Regions from separate parts of the Neorhizobium descurainiae genome, predicted to be linked through region 2. Evidence: predicted binding sites of a transcription regulator. Region 2 holds the regulator's gene; each other region holds the start of a gene.
The links. Region 2 encodes PhoB, which activates phosphate uptake and scavenging genes when phosphate is short. Its sites were predicted from a motif close to TGTCATNNANCTGTCAT; they were not measured.

Region 1 (5,321 bases), on a different contig from region 2:
GCCATCGCCCAGATCTCGTCGGCGAGGAAGAGCATGGAAAGGTAGCGCGAGCCCGGACCGAAGGCCTGCATCCTCGTGCCGAGCGACGCGCTCATCAGCACGTGGCGGATGTTGACGAGCAGCGCGGCGAAACCGACGCCCGCCCAGGATGCCGGATGCGTCCAGATGTCCATCGCCACGAATTGCGAGCCGCCTGCAAAGACCAGCGCGCTCATCAGGCCCGCTTCGGCCGGCGTGAGGCCCTTGGTGGCCGCCACCGCGCCGAACACGAGGCCGATCGGGATCACAGCGGCGATTAGCGGCGCGATCGCCCGCATGCCGTCGAGGAATTCCCGAAATCTTGCATTGTCATTCACGTCGAAAACCTCCGTTGGGAGCGGAGGTGATAAAGCGTCGGCAAGGGGCCGTCTTGAACGAAAGTGATGCATGCAGCCACGCGCAAGACGACCGTCACCGACCGGAGACAGCCATTATCGCGCCCGGTACTGCCCTGGCGTCAGGCCCGTGCGCGCCTTGAAATGGCGGGTGAAATGCGCCTGGTCGGCAAAGCCGCATTCAAGCGCGATCTCCGCCGGCAGGCCGCCTTCGCGCAGCCGCTTGCGCGCCATCCTGATGCGGATGTCGGTCAGGAAGGAATGCGGCGTGATGTGGAATTCCTTGCGGAAGGCGCGGATGAGATGGGCGCGGCTGAGCCCCGCGACGGCGGCGAGTTCTTCCAGTCCGACATCGGTGGCATAGTGCTCGATCAGATAGTCGCGCGCCCGGCGGACCGCGGACCGCTCCGCCGAGTCGGTGGGGATGATGATCGAGCTGCCGTGCCGGCGGAACATGGCGTCCAGCACCAGGAACATGGCTTGGCTCGTCTCCAGCGCGCCGGACCCCTCCTCCAGCGTGCGATGCGCCTCGTGAAAGGCGCCGGCGAGTTTCCGGTCATGGAGGATCTGCCTGCCGAAGGCCGGCGTGCCGTGGAACGGCTTGCCCGTGACGTCTTCGAGAATCTCGCGGAGGAGCGACAGGTCCGGATAGATCATCCGGTAACGGTAGCCGCCGCCCGAGGGTGCGCCGTCATGGGTTTCGCCGGGATTGATGAGGTAGAGATCGCCCGGCCCGGAAGCCTCGCGCGCGCCGCGGATCGTCGCCACCTGACTGCCGCTTTCGATCGCGCCGATGCTGAACGTGTCATGCGCGTGCGGGGCGAATTCGTGGGTCAGGAAGGTGGCCGTCAGGCACTCCATGCCGCCGAAACGGCTGTCGCGCCAGAAGCGCGTGGTTTCCGCCTGCGCCAGCGGCATGTGATCGGCAGCCTGTTCCTGGGAGATGTTCTGCATCTCGCCGGTATAGCATTTTCGTGCGCTGCCTTCTTGAACAAAAGTGATCGCCAGCTTTTACGCATGCCGTCGCCCCGAAACCCACTTTCGGGCGGCATGCGTTGGAAGTTCACGCGATCTTCCGCGCGGCCACCCGGCCCATGGGATGCAGGGAATGCACCTGGAAGGGCGCGCCGGGCTCCTGTTCCACGAAAAGCGCCAGATTGGCGACATCCACCGGCTTCCTGAGATAGGGATCGAAATATTCCCTGAGCGCCAGTTCGAAACGCGGCATCTCGACGGCGGAGAGCGGCCCCGTCAGCGTCATGTGGAAGCGGAATTCGTCCATCACGTAAGGATTGCCCCAGCGGTGGAGATTGGCGAATTGCGGCGCGGAGAGATCGCCGGGATCGCTCCGCTCCAGCTCGGCTTCCGTGAGCGGCGCACGGAAGGCATCGAATTCCTGCACCACGGAAGCGGCGAGGAAACGCATCGCCTCGCAGGGAATGACGGTCGCAAGGCCGAAGAAATTGCCGAGCCGCACGACTTCCAGCTTCGGCAGTTCGAACGGATCGTGGGCGCCGGCAAACCGCATCAGATGCCGCAGCAGCATGGGTTCGGTGACGTCGGGCGCGAGACGGAACGGCGCCTTCAGCGTCGCATGGAAACCGTTGCGGCGCGGCAGCGCGGTATTGAAAGCGATGTCGTGAATGCCGATGCCGCGGATCGCGGGAGGCTCCATGGCTTCGCCGGAAAAGGCGTTGCGGCCGAGCCATTGGGCCGCCGCAAGCGTCAGCGGGTCATGAGCCGGGGGCGTGAAATGAATGGCATAGCGCATGCGTCACCTTCTCGTGCTTCCCTTCCCGGCCCTGATGTTTTACGCATTGCTCAACAATCCCTGCGCAGGGGGTTAAGTGATTTGCGTGACAGATTGACGACGGAGGGTTGAGCAATTCGCGCTTAACGCGAAGCGACGGACAGGTGATTTTCCAGCGTGAATGACGCCGGAAGCCGCATTTCATCGGATTTTACGGCGGCAAGCGCCGCGTCCGCCAGTCTGTGGGCGAGCCCAAAGCTGACTTTGAAACCACCCGTGAGGGCAATCACTTGCGGGTGATCGGGATGCGGTCCGACCATCGGGTCGCGGTCGATCGCCTTGGGACGCAGGCCCGCCCAGCGTTCGACGACCGGCGCATTCCTCAACGCCGGCACGAGCGCCCCGGCACGGGCGATGAGATCCTCGAGCCGGAAGTCGGTCGAAAAGGCATCCTCGAAAGCATCCTCGCTGGTGCTGCCGACTGCGACGTGGCCGCCCTCATGGGCGACGACGTAAAGCCCGTTCAGGAAGATCACCGGCAGCGAGGGATCGGTATCGGCCCTGAGCAGCGCCGCCTGCCCCTTCACCGGCTGGCCGATCGGACGCGGCAGGGACGGCGAGATGGCTTCCAGCAGCGGAAAGGAACGATGACCTGCCGCGACGATCGCATGGCCGAAGGCGATGCTTTCCCCGCTCCGGAAAACGATCCTGTTGCTCGCAGGCTCGATCCGCTCCGCTTCGAGGCCTTCGATGATCCGGACATGCCTGGACGAACGCAGGAAGGCGGCGAGCGCCGAGACGAGGCTCCGGGGCGAAACCCGAGCGGCAAAGGTGTCGTGTACGAGGCCGGCACCGGCAAAAGAGGCATCGGGCCAGCCGCCTTGCGGCGGGCGGTCGACGACATGCCAGTGGAAACGGCGGCCGCCCTGCCGCCAATGGGTTTCGGCGTCGGCCGAATGGCGAAGCGCGATCGTTCGCAAATGCGGCTTCGGCAGCGGGATCAGCCGGCCGGAGCGGCGGTAGCCGCAGGCGATGCCGGTCGCCGCCTCGATGTCGGCGATCTCGTCTTCCAATGACAGAAGGGCTTCGAACTGGAACTGCTTCTTGTCGTTCCACTTGTCCGGCATGTGCGGCATCAGCGCGCCGAGCAGGCCGCCGCTCGCCCCCTGCCCCAACGGGCCTGAATCGACGAGCACCGTCCCGATGCCGAGGCGCTCCGCCTTGACCGCCGCCCAGAGGCCCATGATGCCGCCGCCGAGGATGACGAGATCGGCCCGCGCGGGAGAACCCGATTGACCCCCGGGGCGGGCAGGATTATCCGCATGTCCCATGAGCGACCGTGATCCCGACATTCTTGCAACCGCCGGCCAGATGCCGGACCGCCAGCCTCTCGACTGGCACGACGGCGATATGCCCTATTCGCAAAAGTTTGGCGATCACTTTTATTGCCGGACCGACGGACGGCTGGAGTGCGGCCATGTCTTTCTGGCCGGCAACGGCCTGCCTGAACGGTGGTCACCGGCCGGAGACCCGAAAGAACGCGGCTTCCGGATCGGCGAACTCGGCTTCGGCACCGGACTGAACTTCTGCGAGACCTGGCGGCAATGGAAACTCCGCCGCAAGCCTGGCGCGCGGCTGCATTTCATGTCTTTCGAACTCTACCCGATGAGACGCGACGAAATCGGCCGGGCGCTCTCCCGCTGGCCGGAGATCGATGCGGAACGCAAGGCGCTGACGGCGGCATGGCCGGACGATCCTGCCGGCAGGATCGACCTCGATATGGACGATCAGACGCGGCTGACAGTCGTGTGCGGCCCGGCGCTGGAGGGCGTCGCGAACGCGGACCCCGGTTTCGACGCCTGGTTCCTCGACGGTTTCGCGCCGTCGCGCAATCCGGACATGTGGTCGCCCGAGCTGATGCAGGCGATTTACGAGACAACCGTGCCGGGCGGCACGTTCGCCACCTATGCCGCCGCCGGCTTCGTGCGCCGCAACCTTCAGGCCGCGGGCTTCACGGTCGAGCGCCGCCCCGGCTTCGCGGGAAAACGCGAGATGTTGTGCGGGGAGAAATGATCTTCCCGCCGGCGGAGCCTTCCTTCGGCTCCGGAATTCTCCGCCGCGATCTGGACGAGGCGGAAGGGCCTATTGCGAAACCGATGTCATCACAGCCCCGCCGAGCCATGTACGGATCTTGGCTTCCAGCGCCTCCGGGCTGATCGGCTTGGAGAGATAATCGTCCATGCCCGCCTGGAAGCAGAGTTCCCGGTCGCTTTCGAGCGCATGCGCCGTGACGCCGATGATCGGCGTATGGGTGCCGGTTTCCTGTTCCATCTCGCGGATTTTCCGGGTCGCCTGATGCCCGTTCATGACCGGCATGGACACGTCCATGAGGATCACCGCCGGATCGTGCTCCTTCCATGCGTCGACCGCCTCGGCGCCGTTCTTGACGATCTGGAAAAGCCAGCCGGTCGTCTGCAGGATCTGGGTGAAGACGATCTGGTTGACCTCGTTGTCCTCGGCGACCAGCACGTCGAGCGTCGCCGCCGAGCGGACCGGCGGCGTCGAGGACGGCTCTGCGGCGAAGATCGGCGCCGGGGAGGCTGCCGGCGCCGGAACGGGAACAGCAGCGGGCGTTGGGACTTGCACGGCAGCCGGAACGGCTGCGGCCGGCTGCGGCCGGGGGGCGATCTGCAGGTTCTCGAGCGCGCGCCGTTTGGTGCGGATGGAGCGGACCACGTCGATGATCGTGCTGCGCAGAAGATTGGCGCGGGCAGGCTTCATCAGATGCGCCTGAATGTTCAAGGCGGCGAAGGTGCTGTCGTCGCCCGCCATGTCCATGGAGGTCAGGAAGACGACGCCGGTGCCGTCGAAGCGCGGATCGCGCCGCATCTGCCTTGCGAAATCCAGCCCGTTCATCTCCGGCATGTGATAGTCGAGCACGATCACGTCGACCACGACGCCGATGCGGGCGGCCTCCCGGATGATCGCCAGGCCCTCGGCGCCGCTTTCGGCCGCGACCGTGTCGAAGCCCCACATGTTGAGCTGTTCGGTCAGGATGCGGCGATTGACGGCATTGTCGTCGACGACGAGGATGCGTGCGCCGCTCGTATTGATCGGCAGCGCCGTCTGGACATTGCGCTCGCTGACCACCTGGAACGGCAGATGCACGGTGAAGACCGAACCGCGGCCGATTTCGC
Region 2 (5,321 bases):
CCACGAACTGCGCGCCAACTACACGATCGTCATCGTGACGCATTCGATGCAGCAGGCCGCCCGCGTGTCCCAGCGCACCGCCATGTTCCATCTCGGCCAGCTGGTCGAGGAGAACGACACGGACAAGATGTTCACCAACCCGGACGACCAGCGTACCCAGGATTACATCATGGGTCGTTTCGGCTGATCAGCCGACTGTGCCGCCTGACACCAATTTCGAGGATTAGAAGATGGCATCGACCCATATCCTGTCGGCCTACGACGATGAACTGAAATATCTGAGCCGCCGCATTTCCGAAATGGGCGGCCTGGCCGAGCAGATGTGCTCGGATGCCGTGCGCGCGCTTGTGAACTCCGACTCTGCGCTCGCCCAGAAGGTCATCTCCGACGACGTGATCCTGGACCACGCCGAGCGCGAGATCCAGGACAAGGCGATCGTCACGATCGCCAAGCGCCAGCCCATGGCGTCCGACCTTCGCGAGATCGTCGGCACCCTTCGCATCGCCGGCGATCTGGAACGCGTCGGCGATCTCGGCAAGAACACCGCCAAGCGGGTCATCGCGGTTCAGGGCACCGGCGTGCCGCGCAAGCTTGCACGCGGCATCGAGCACCTTTCCGATCTCGCGCTCGTGCAGCTCAAGGAAGTGCTCGACGTCTATGCGAGCCGTTCCGCCGAGAAGGCCGAGGCGATCCGCATCCGCGACGAGGAAATCGACGCGATGTACACGTCGCTGTTCCGCGAGCTCCTCACCTACATGATGGAGGATCCGCGCAACATCACCACCTGCACCCATCTCCTGTTCTGCGCCAAGAACATCGAGCGCATCGGCGACCATGCTACCAACATAGCCGAGACGATCTACTACATGACGACGGGTGCCCAGCCGGAAGGCGAGCGTCCCAAGGACGACACGTCGAACACCCTCGGCGCGATCACCGAATGACGGAATGCTGACGGAGCAGAGTGAGAATGCTGCCAAAAATCGCTGTCGTGGAGGATGAGGAAGCGCTGAGCGTGCTTCTTCGCTACAATCTCGAAGCTGAAGGTTACGACGTCGAGACGATCCTGCGTGGGGATGAGGCCGAGATAAGGCTTCAGGAGCGCACGCCGGATCTTCTGATCCTCGACTGGATGCTGCCCGGCGTTTCCGGCATCGAACTTTGCCGGCGTCTGCGCATGCGCCCCGAAACGGAGCGCCTGCCGATCATCATGCTGACCGCCCGCGGCGAAGAGAGCGAGCGCGTCCGTGGCCTGGCCACGGGGGCGGACGACTATGTGGTCAAGCCCTTCTCGACGCCGGAACTGATGGCCCGTGTCAAAGCCATGCTGCGGCGCGCCCGCCCGGAAGTGCTCTCCAGCGTTCTGCGCTGCGGCGACATCGAGCTCGACCGCGAGACCCATCGCGTGCATCGCAAGAGCCGTGAAGTCCGCCTCGGCCCGACGGAATTCCGCCTGCTGGAGTTCCTGATGGCGTCGCCCGGCCGGGTCTTCTCCCGTTCGCAGCTTTTGGATGGCGTCTGGGGCCACGACATCTATGTCGACGAGCGCACCGTCGACGTGCATGTGGGACGCCTGCGCAAGGCGCTGAACTTCTCCAACATGCAGGACGTCATCCGCACCGTCCGTGGGGCCGGTTATTCGATGGAATCCTGACTGCCGAAAGAGGCGCGCGTCAGCGCGCCTCCGCCTCCTGCCATTCCGGCAGCGGAAACAGCCGGTCATAGCCCCAGTTGAAGATGAAGGCATAGAAGACGTAGAAGACGGCAAAAGCCACGTCCATGATCAGCGCTTCCCACAGGCTGATGCCGAGATACCAGGCGACGAACGGCAGAAGCACGATGAGCAGGCCCACCTCGAAAAGGACGGCATGGCCCACGCGTATTGCCGGCGTCTTCTGCGTGCCACCGGTCAGCCGCCGCATCAGATGGTCGAAGCCGAGGTTGTAGAGATAATTCCAGCCGGTCGCGATCGTCGCGCCGCCGATCGCGATGACGCCGATGTCGGAAACCGGCTTGCCGAAGGCAAGCGCCCCGAGCGGCGTGACGATGAGAAGCGCGATGACTTCGAAGCTGATGGCGTGGCGGATACGATCACGTGTCGAGCGCATTTCTTAACCCAAGAATAAAGCCTCGGGTCGTCCCGACATTGTGCCCGGTATGGGGGAGGTCGTCCTCGCCGCAATGAGATAGGTGTTTTCGCGCCGTTCGGCAAGCCTCGGCGCGGCATAGCTGCCATACGCAGGAAAAAAGCGGGCCGGGGCCCGCTTTCAATGCATCGTCCTGCCGTGCTCTTCTCAGGCCCGGGCGGCGGCCCTGCGGCGCTCGTGCACCGGCTGGTAGGCAAGCCGCGTGTGGTAGCCGCAATAGGGCGAGTTGTCCGGGGAGTCGCAGCCGCAGAAGTGAAAATCTTCCTTGAGCGGGTCGCCGACGGGCCACTTGCAGGTGCGCTCGGTGAGCTCGGTCAGGGCGAGGCGACGGGAGATAGGCACCACCACATTGGCGGCCGGACGATATTCCATCTCCTCGAAAGCCTCGACTTCGATCTCTTCCTTGAGAAGGGTCGCGCCGACTGCGCGGGCGACGGTCCGGGTGGCGACACGCGACGCATAGTTCGGAGCCCGGGGCGCCGACGTGGTCCGCTTGGCCGCCGAACGGCCCGTGGCCATGGTGCCGCCGGCCTTTGCCCGGCCCGGCAGGCTGAGGCGGTGCACCTTGCCGATCACGGCATTGCGGCTCACGCCTCCGAGTTGTGCGGCGATCTGGCTGGCGCTCAAGCCTTCCGACCACAATCTTTTGAGTTTTTCGACGCGCTCGTCTGTCCAGTTCATGCCCGTTCTCCGCCTTTGAACGTTGCAGGCATGCAGAATCCTTCCACCTTTGCTGCAGACATCATTCCGCAACACCCACTACATCTATGCTTGAGGTGACTAGTTCCGCCGCATGCAGTCTAGTAATTGACGATTAACCTAGTGTGAGGCTGACTCCGTGGCAAGAGTCGGGAGAATCTGCAGGAATCGATTTCTTGGTTTTCCCCAACTTGCTGTTGGGGAGAGTCATTTTTGTCACATATGCAGGTGCCTGCCTGTTTCTTCGGCAAAGCCGGCTAAGGTGCCGGGCTTTGTTGACATTCGGGCCCTAAACCCCGATAGTGCCCCCGCCGCCCCACTGGGCGGCATTTTTGATTTTTCCGGCCGGTTTGGCCGGTCTTTCGGATTGCCTAGAGGAGTGATGTCGCCATGGCTGAAGCCGCGCTTTTCGACACCTTTGCCCGGGCCCCGTTGCGCTTCGAGCGCGGCGAGGGCGTATGGCTCGTGACGGAAAGCGGCGAGCGATATCTCGATTTCGGATCGGGCGTCGCGGTCAACTCGCTTGGTCATGCCCATCCCCATCTCGTCGAAGCGCTGAAGGCGCAGGCCGAGAAGGTCTGGCACACCTCCAATCTTTATGAGGTGCCGGGCCAGGAGACGCTGTCGCGCCGCCTCGCCGAGAAATCCTTCGCGGACAAGGTGTTCTTCACGAACTCGGGTGCGGAAGCACTGGAATGCGCCATCAAGACGGCCCGCCGCTATCAGTATGTGAAGGGCCATCCGGAGCGGTTCCATATCGTGACCTTCGAAGGCGCCTTCCACGGCCGCACGCTTGCGACCATCGCCGCCGGCGGTCAGGCGAAATATCTGGAAGGCTTCGGGCCGAAGGTCGAAGGGTTCGACCAGGTGCCTTTCGGCGATCTGGAAGCGCTGAAGGCCGTCATCACCGAAAAGACGGCTGCGATCCTCATCGAGCCGATCCAGGGCGAAGGCGGCATCCGTCCGGTTCCGAAGGAATTCCTGCAGGCGCTGCGCAAGATCTGCGATGACAACGGCTTGCTCCTGGTTTTCGATGAAGTGCAGACGGGCGTCGGCCGCACCGGTAAACTCTTCGCCTACGAGTGGTCGGGGGTCACGCCCGATATCATGGCGCTTGCCAAGGGCATCGGCGGCGGTTTCCCGCTCGGCGCCTGCCTGGCGACCGCGGATGCGGCTTCGGGGATGACCGCCGGTACCCATGGCACGACCTATGGCGGCAATCCGCTCGCCGTCGCTGTCGGCAATGCCGTTCTGGACGTGATCCTTGCCGACGGGTTTCTTCAGCATGTCCGCGACGTGGCCCTTGTCTTCCGCCAGGGTCTTGCGGCGCTCAAGGATCGCTTTCCGAATGTCATCGAGGACGTCCGCGGCGAAGGCCTGCTCCTCGGCGTCAAGGCCAAGGTGCCCGCCGGCGATCTCGTCGTCGCCATGCGAAACGAACATCTGCTGGGCGTCCCGGCCGGCGACAATGTGGTGCGCCTCCTGCCGCCGCTCACCGTCACCGCCGAGGAGGCCCGCGAAGGCCTTGCCCGCCTTGAAAAGGCGGCGGAAAAGCTTTCCTCCGCCGAACTGAAGAAATCCGCCTGAGGGGCGAGAAGGGGGCGCCATTCGATGGTTCCCTCTCGATAGGGAACCGTTAGTATGGCCGCACCGAAACATTTTCTCGATCTTTCCGCCATGTCCTCGGAAGACCTGAGGACGATCCTCGACGACGCCAAGACGCGCAAGCAGGCGACCAAGGCTGGCACGGCGGAAAAGCCGCTTGCCGGCAAGATGCTGGCGATGATCTTCGAAAAGCCCTCCACGCGCACCCGCGTCTCCTTCGATGTCGGCATGCGCCAGCTCGGCGGCGAAACGCTCTTCCTCTCCGGCACGGAGATGCAGCTCGGACGCGCCGAAACGATCGGCGATACGGCAAAGGTGCTGTCCCGTTATGTCGATGCGATCATGATCCGCACCACCGATCATGCGCGCCTCATCGAAATGGCCGAACATGCGACGGTGCCGGTCATCAACGGCCTGACGGACGATACGCATCCCTGCCAGATCATGGCCGACCTGATGACCTTCGAGGAGCATCGCGGGCCGGTGAAGGGCAAGACTGTCGCCTGGACCGGCGACGGCAACAACGTGCTGCATTCTTTCGTGGAAGGAGCGGCCCGCTTCGGCTATCGCATGAACATGGCGGTGCCCCTGGGGTCCGAGCCGCACGACAAGTTCCTGAACTGGGCACGCAACAACGGCGGCGATGTCATGCTCTGCCATGATGCCGAGCGCGCGGTGGCCGGTGCCGATCTCGTCGTCACCGATACCTGGGTCTCGATGAACCAGGAGCACAAGGCGCGCGGCCATAACATCTTCCAGCCCTATCAGGTCAACGGAGCGCTGATGAAGCGGGCCGACAAGGATGCGCTCTTCATGCACTGCCTGCCGGCCCATCGGGGCGAGGAGGTGACCGACGAAGTCATCGACGGT
Region 3 (5,321 bases), on a different contig from region 2:
CCGCCCTGATCGCCGCAATGGTCCCGCTTGCGCTGGTGTCCCTCTATCTGCCCGGACTGCTGGAAACCGTTTCCTGGATCGGCCTCGGCTATCTGATGCTCTACGTGCTGTGGTCCTACCAGGATCCGCGAATCTCCGGTCCGATCGCCGACAACGACAATCTCCCCGAATGCCGGATGGCGCGGATTTTCGGCTGCCTGTTCGGCAAATCCACCTTCGGCCCGCGCTATGCGGTCGTGCTTGCGGCGGTGCTGGCCCAGTTCATCGACCCCGAGCTTCCGCTTTTATCGCAGCTTCTCGAAATGCAGGCGACATTCCTCGTCTGCGCGGCGCTCGCAGCCGGAATTCACGTCTTCTTCCCCCGTCGCGTGCTCGGCCGCAAGCGGCGCGCCGCCGCCCTCAACCCAGCCTCGCGCAAGCCTCAAACACGATTCATCTCGCGGCGCGCAGTCACGGCCGGCTATCGCCGGATCGCCGCCTGAACTTTCGGCAGGTTGGCGCCGTCTTGCCGGACGTTGCCCGATGGGTTAATGAAAATTCTCTTTCGGTGGCGTTTGGGCGGACTGGGGTAACCATTTTTTCATGAAAGCGACCCAATGGCGATAATCCGATTCCTCGGCCGCGGGACCGCGGTAGCCTGTGCCGTTTCTTCGGCTCTCGTCGGATGTTCAAGTGTCGATCCCGAGCAGAAGCTTGCGGCGACCCAGACGGCGGCTCCGGCGGGGCAAGCGGCGCCCACCCAGACAGCCTCTGCCGATGGGCAGCTGATCATCCAGTACAATTCCAATCTTTCCGGCAACCAGCAGCCCCAGGGCGCTCAGCCGACACCCGCCACAGCCCAACTCGCGACAGCTCAGCCCCTCGGAGCTCCCGGCACGCAGCCGACGGTCGCGCTTGCCAAAACCGCACGGCTTCCGGTCCCCGTTCCGCCCGCCGCGGAAGCCGCTTCGATCCAGACTGCCGCAATGGCGACCCCGACAATGGCGCCGCTCGTCGCCTTCGCCGCCGCATCGACTTCGGCTGCATTTCCACCCGCGCCTGCGGCCCCCACGGCGGCTACGGCGGCAGCATCCATCCCGGCTGCGCCCTCGCCCGCCCCGGCGACATCCACCATTCTTGCGGCCTCCAAGGGTGGCCGTCTCACCCCTGCGGTGATCGCGCCTGCCGTTGCGGAAGGCAGGATCCAGCCGGCAGCCGCCCAGGCGATCGCGCTCGACGAGCCGGAATTGACGCCGGACATGGTGGCGCTGCAGTCCGTCGTGCCGACGCCGCGGCCGGATACGTCCACTCTCGCCTATGCCGCCCAGCCGAAAGCGGTCGCCGCCGTTTCAGCGATCGACAGCCGCATGGACTTCCCGCCGGCGCCTGGCGATCCGCTGCCGGCCACCGCGGCCGATGCGCCGCCGGAATTGAAAAAGCTGATCCACCGCTATGCGGGTATGTACGGGGTGCCGGAATCGCTCGTCCATCGCGTCGTGCACCGCGAAAGCCGCTACGATCCCAAGGCCTATCACAAGGACGGCTATTGGGGCCTCATGCAGATCAAGTATGCGACCGCCAAGTCGATGGGCTACGAAGGCCCGCCGAAGGGTCTGCTCGACGCCGAAACCAATCTCAAATACGCGATCAAATACCTGCGCGGCGCCTGGCTCGTCGCCGACAACAAGAACGACAACGCCATCAAGCTCTATGCGCGCGGTTATTATTACGACGCCAAGCGCAAGGACATGCTGCACGTTCTTGAAAAGTAAGTATCGGACGGCGCTTCAGGGAGCCGTGATGGTTTTGGCGACCTCTTCGACAAGCTGCAGGGGGCTGTAGCGCTCCCAGCCCGGCGTCAATCCGAGCCGAACCACGACGAGGTCCAGCGACGGGACGACGATGACGTTCTGGCCGTCGTGTCCGTCGAGGAAAAACGCATCGGCGGGAATATCGCCGCTGCGGACCGGCAGCCAGGTCTGCATCTTCGAATAACGCCCGTTCGACGTCCGGTTCGGTTCCTGCATCCGGGCGACGAAGCCTTCCGGAAGGATGCGGTTGCCGTTCCACACGCCGTCATGCGCCAGGAACAGCCCCAGCCGCGCCCAGTCGCGCGCCGTGGCATACATGTAGGAACTGCCGACAAACGTGCCGGCCTCGTCCGTTTCCATCACCGCGCTCGCCATGCCGAGCGGGCCGAACAGCGCCTTGCCGGGATAGGCGAGCGCCGCCGCCCTGTCGCCGATCCTGTCCATCCAGACCTTCGACAGCATCACGCCCACGCCGGAGGAATAGTTGAAGCGCGTACCGGGATCGGCTTCGAGGGGCAGGTCCGCGGCGAAATTCGCCATGTCCGGTTCGAGATAGAGCATGCGGGTCACATCCGCGACCGTGCCGTAATTCTCGTTGAAGGCAAGTCCGCTTTCCATCGCAAGCAGGTCGGCAAGCCGGATGTCGTTGCGCTGGTCGTTCCGCCATTGCGGGAACAGGCCTTTGTCTTCGAGCGAAAGCTTTCCGTCACGGATCAGCGTGCCGATGATCGTCGCCGTCACCGTCTTGGTCATCGACCAGCCGAGAAGCGGCGTATCCTTCGAAAAGCCCGGCCCGTAGGTTTCCCCGACGATTCGCCCTCCCTTGACGACGACGACTGCCCGCATGCCCGGACCGGTGAGAGCAGCGTCTGAAAGAAGAGCTGCAACGTTTGGATCGGATTCGATTTTTCCGCCCTCCGGCCAGAGGACGGTTTCATCGATCGCGACCGGAGCGGAACGCGCCACGTTCAACGGAGCCGGCGCGCTGCCGTCCGGCGTCACGGAGCAGCCCAGGCCCTCACGGTAGACCGCGTCATTGCCGGCGATGAAGCCGAGCAGCGCCGCACGAACCCGCTTTTCCGCCTGGTTCACGGAGACATTCATCAGACGCAGAAGCGGATGGCCCGGCGCCTGGACGTCGACCGCCAGGACCTCCTCGCTGTCGCGTCCTGCGAGAAAGACGTTGGAGCAGACGATTTTGGCGGCATAACCGCTGCCGACCCGGAGCAATTCCGGGGGTGATGTGAAGAGCCAGACAGCGAGCCCGATCACGCCCACGGCGATGACGCCGAAAACGATCTTCACAATCCGCATCAACAGCCGCATGCCCGTCTCCCGTTTCGCGGCCGCATGCAATCAGGATTCTCTCTTCTGCGGAAGGGGGGCTTCGGTGATCTGCGGCCCAATCCCCCGACCGGCCACAGGCTGCGTCATCAATCTGTTGCACGAGAGGTTTACACGCCCTGAAACTCTGGACAGGCGGGATTCGATCATGGCGGATATTGCACAGGAAGCCGGTTTTCGGAAAAACCAGAAGCTGAAGGATGCGCTTCTGCAGCATAAAGCACTCTCGCGACAGGGTTTTTCGGAAAGGCTTTTCGGGCTCCTGTTCTCCGGCCTCGTCTACCCGCAGATCTGGGAGGACCCGGATGTCGATATGGCGGCGATGGAGCTTACAGAAGGCCACACGATCGTGACGATCGCTTCCGGCGGCTGCAACATGCTGGCTTACCTCTCCCGCTCGCCGAAGAAAATCGACGTCGTCGACCTTAACCCGCATCACGTGGCGCTGAACCGCCTCAAGCTCGCCGCCTTCTGCCATCTGCCAGCTCACAGCGATGTCGTCCGGCATTTCGGAATGGACGGGATAGGGTCGAACAGCAAGAGCTACGACACGTTCATCGCGCCGAACCTCGATGCCGCGACCCGCGCCTATTGGGAAAGGCGGTCGCTCTCCGGCCGCCGCCGGATCGAAGTCTTCGACCGCAATATCTACAAGACCGGCCTGCTCGGCCGCTTCATCGGTGCCGGACATCTGATCGCCCGGCTGCACGGCATCGATCTCACCGAGATGGCGAAAGCCCGTTCGCTCCGCGAACAGCGCCAGTTCTTCGACGACCGCGTGGCACCTCTTTTCGACAAGCCGCTGATCCGCTGGGTCACCAGCCGCAAGAGCTCGCTCTTCGGCCTCGGCATCCCGCCGCAGCAATATGACGAGCTGGCGAGCCTCGCCGCCGACGGTTCGATCGCGCCGGTGCTGCGCCAGCGTCTGGAAAAGCTCGCCTGCCATTTCCCGCTGCGCGACAACTATTTCGCGTGGCAGGCTTTCGTGCGCCGCTACCCGAAGCCCGAGGAAGGCACGCTGCCGACCTATCTGAAGGCGGAGAACTACCGCGCCATCCGCGACAATGCCGAACGCGTCACGGTCCATCACGCAAGCTTCACCGAGCTTCTGGCGCAGAAACCCGCCGCGGTCGTGGACCGCTATGTGCTGCTCGACGCGCAGGACTGGATGACGGATCAGCAGCTCAACGATCTCTGGTCGGAGATCACCCGGACGGCTGCGCCCGGCGCGCGCGTGATCTTCCGCACCGCCGCCGAAAAGAGCGTGCTCGACGGCCGCCTTTCGCCGGCCCTGCTCGACCAGTGGACCTATCTGGAAGAGCGCTCCAACGAGCTCAACCTTCGGGATCGCTCGGCGATCTACGGCGGCTTCCACATCTATGTGAGAAAAGCCTGATGGCGGCGGATATGGCGGGCGCTTCCCTCCCCGGCGGTCATGCCGAACGCATGGACCGGATGTACCGGTACCAGCGCCATATCTACGATATCACCCGCAAATATTACCTCTTCGGCCGCGACCGGGCGATCGCCGGACTGCATGCGCCGCCCGGCGCGACGCTGCTCGAAGTCGGTTGTGGCACGGGCCGCAATCTCCTTCTCGCCCACCGGCACTACCCGGCGGCCAAGCTCTTCGGTCTCGACATCTCCGCCGAAATGCTGGAAAGCGCCCGGGCGAATTTCCGCGCCAAGCCGGTCATGCCCGAATTCCAGGTGGCCGACGCCACCGATTTCAAGGCTCAGGATTTCGGCGTTCAGGGTTTCGACCGCATCCTGATCTCCTATGCGCTGTCGATGATTCCCGATTGGGAAAAGGCGGTGGACGCAGCGCTTGCGGCGCTTGCGCCGAACGGCTCGCTGCACATCGTCGATTTCGGCCAGCAGGAACGTTTGCCCGGCTGGTTCGGGCGGCTGCTGAAGGCCTGGCTCACGCGCTTCCATGTCACACCCCGGGCCGATCTGCACGAAGTGCTGGAAGGCAAGCTCGCCGCGGCCGACGCCGACATGATCTTCGAGGAGATCGGCCGCGGTTATGCCTGGCATGCGGTGATCCGCCGGCGCGGTTGAGCCGACAGGCCCTCTCCCAAGCATGAACCCTCTTGCCCTAACCGATTTTTTACGACGTTATGGTGAACATGGAGTTCACGCCTCCGCTGTTTAGCGTCCGCGGGCAAGAGGCCTCCTGCATCG

Region 1: a site for PhoB is predicted at 2,231-2,247, ahead of ACMGE0_RS06165 (DUF1045 domain-containing protein). Genes of this name have one in related genera too.
Region 3: a site for PhoB is predicted at 3,219-3,235, ahead of ACMGE0_RS03955 (BtaA family protein). Genes of this name have one in related genera too.

The regions. Positions count from the first base shown of each region.
Region 1 is NZ_JBLFFK010000002.1:522,584-527,904, forward strand. Features, by position in the region: gene ACMGE0_RS06155 (AzlC family ABC transporter permease) at 1-317, opposite strand, end outside; gene ACMGE0_RS06160 (AraC family transcriptional regulator) at 471-1,328, opposite strand; gene ACMGE0_RS06165 (DUF1045 domain-containing protein) at 1,438-2,145, opposite strand; gene ACMGE0_RS06170 (NAD(P)/FAD-dependent oxidoreductase) at 2,268-3,455, opposite strand; gene mnmC2 (tRNA (5-methylaminomethyl-2-thiouridine)(34)-methyltransferase MnmC2) at 3,454-4,197, shown strand; gene ACMGE0_RS06180 (response regulator) at 4,267-5,321, opposite strand, start outside.
Region 2 is NZ_JBLFFK010000018.1:112,150-117,470, reverse strand. Features, by position in the region: gene pstB (phosphate ABC transporter ATP-binding protein PstB) at 1-187, shown strand, start outside; gene phoU (phosphate signaling complex protein PhoU) at 231-944, shown strand; gene phoB (phosphate regulon transcriptional regulator PhoB) at 971-1,654, shown strand; gene ACMGE0_RS25135 (PACE efflux transporter) at 1,674-2,108, opposite strand; gene ACMGE0_RS25130 (GcrA family cell cycle regulator) at 2,295-2,828, opposite strand; gene ACMGE0_RS25125 (aspartate aminotransferase family protein) at 3,237-4,433, shown strand; gene argF (ornithine carbamoyltransferase) at 4,488-5,321, shown strand, end outside.
Region 3 is NZ_JBLFFK010000002.1:56,977-62,297, forward strand. Features, by position in the region: gene ACMGE0_RS03940 (LysE family translocator) at 1-482, shown strand, start outside; gene ACMGE0_RS03945 (transglycosylase SLT domain-containing protein) at 597-1,751, shown strand; gene ACMGE0_RS03950 (serine hydrolase domain-containing protein) at 1,767-3,116, opposite strand; gene ACMGE0_RS03955 (BtaA family protein) at 3,283-4,530, shown strand; gene ACMGE0_RS03960 (class I SAM-dependent methyltransferase) at 4,530-5,198, shown strand.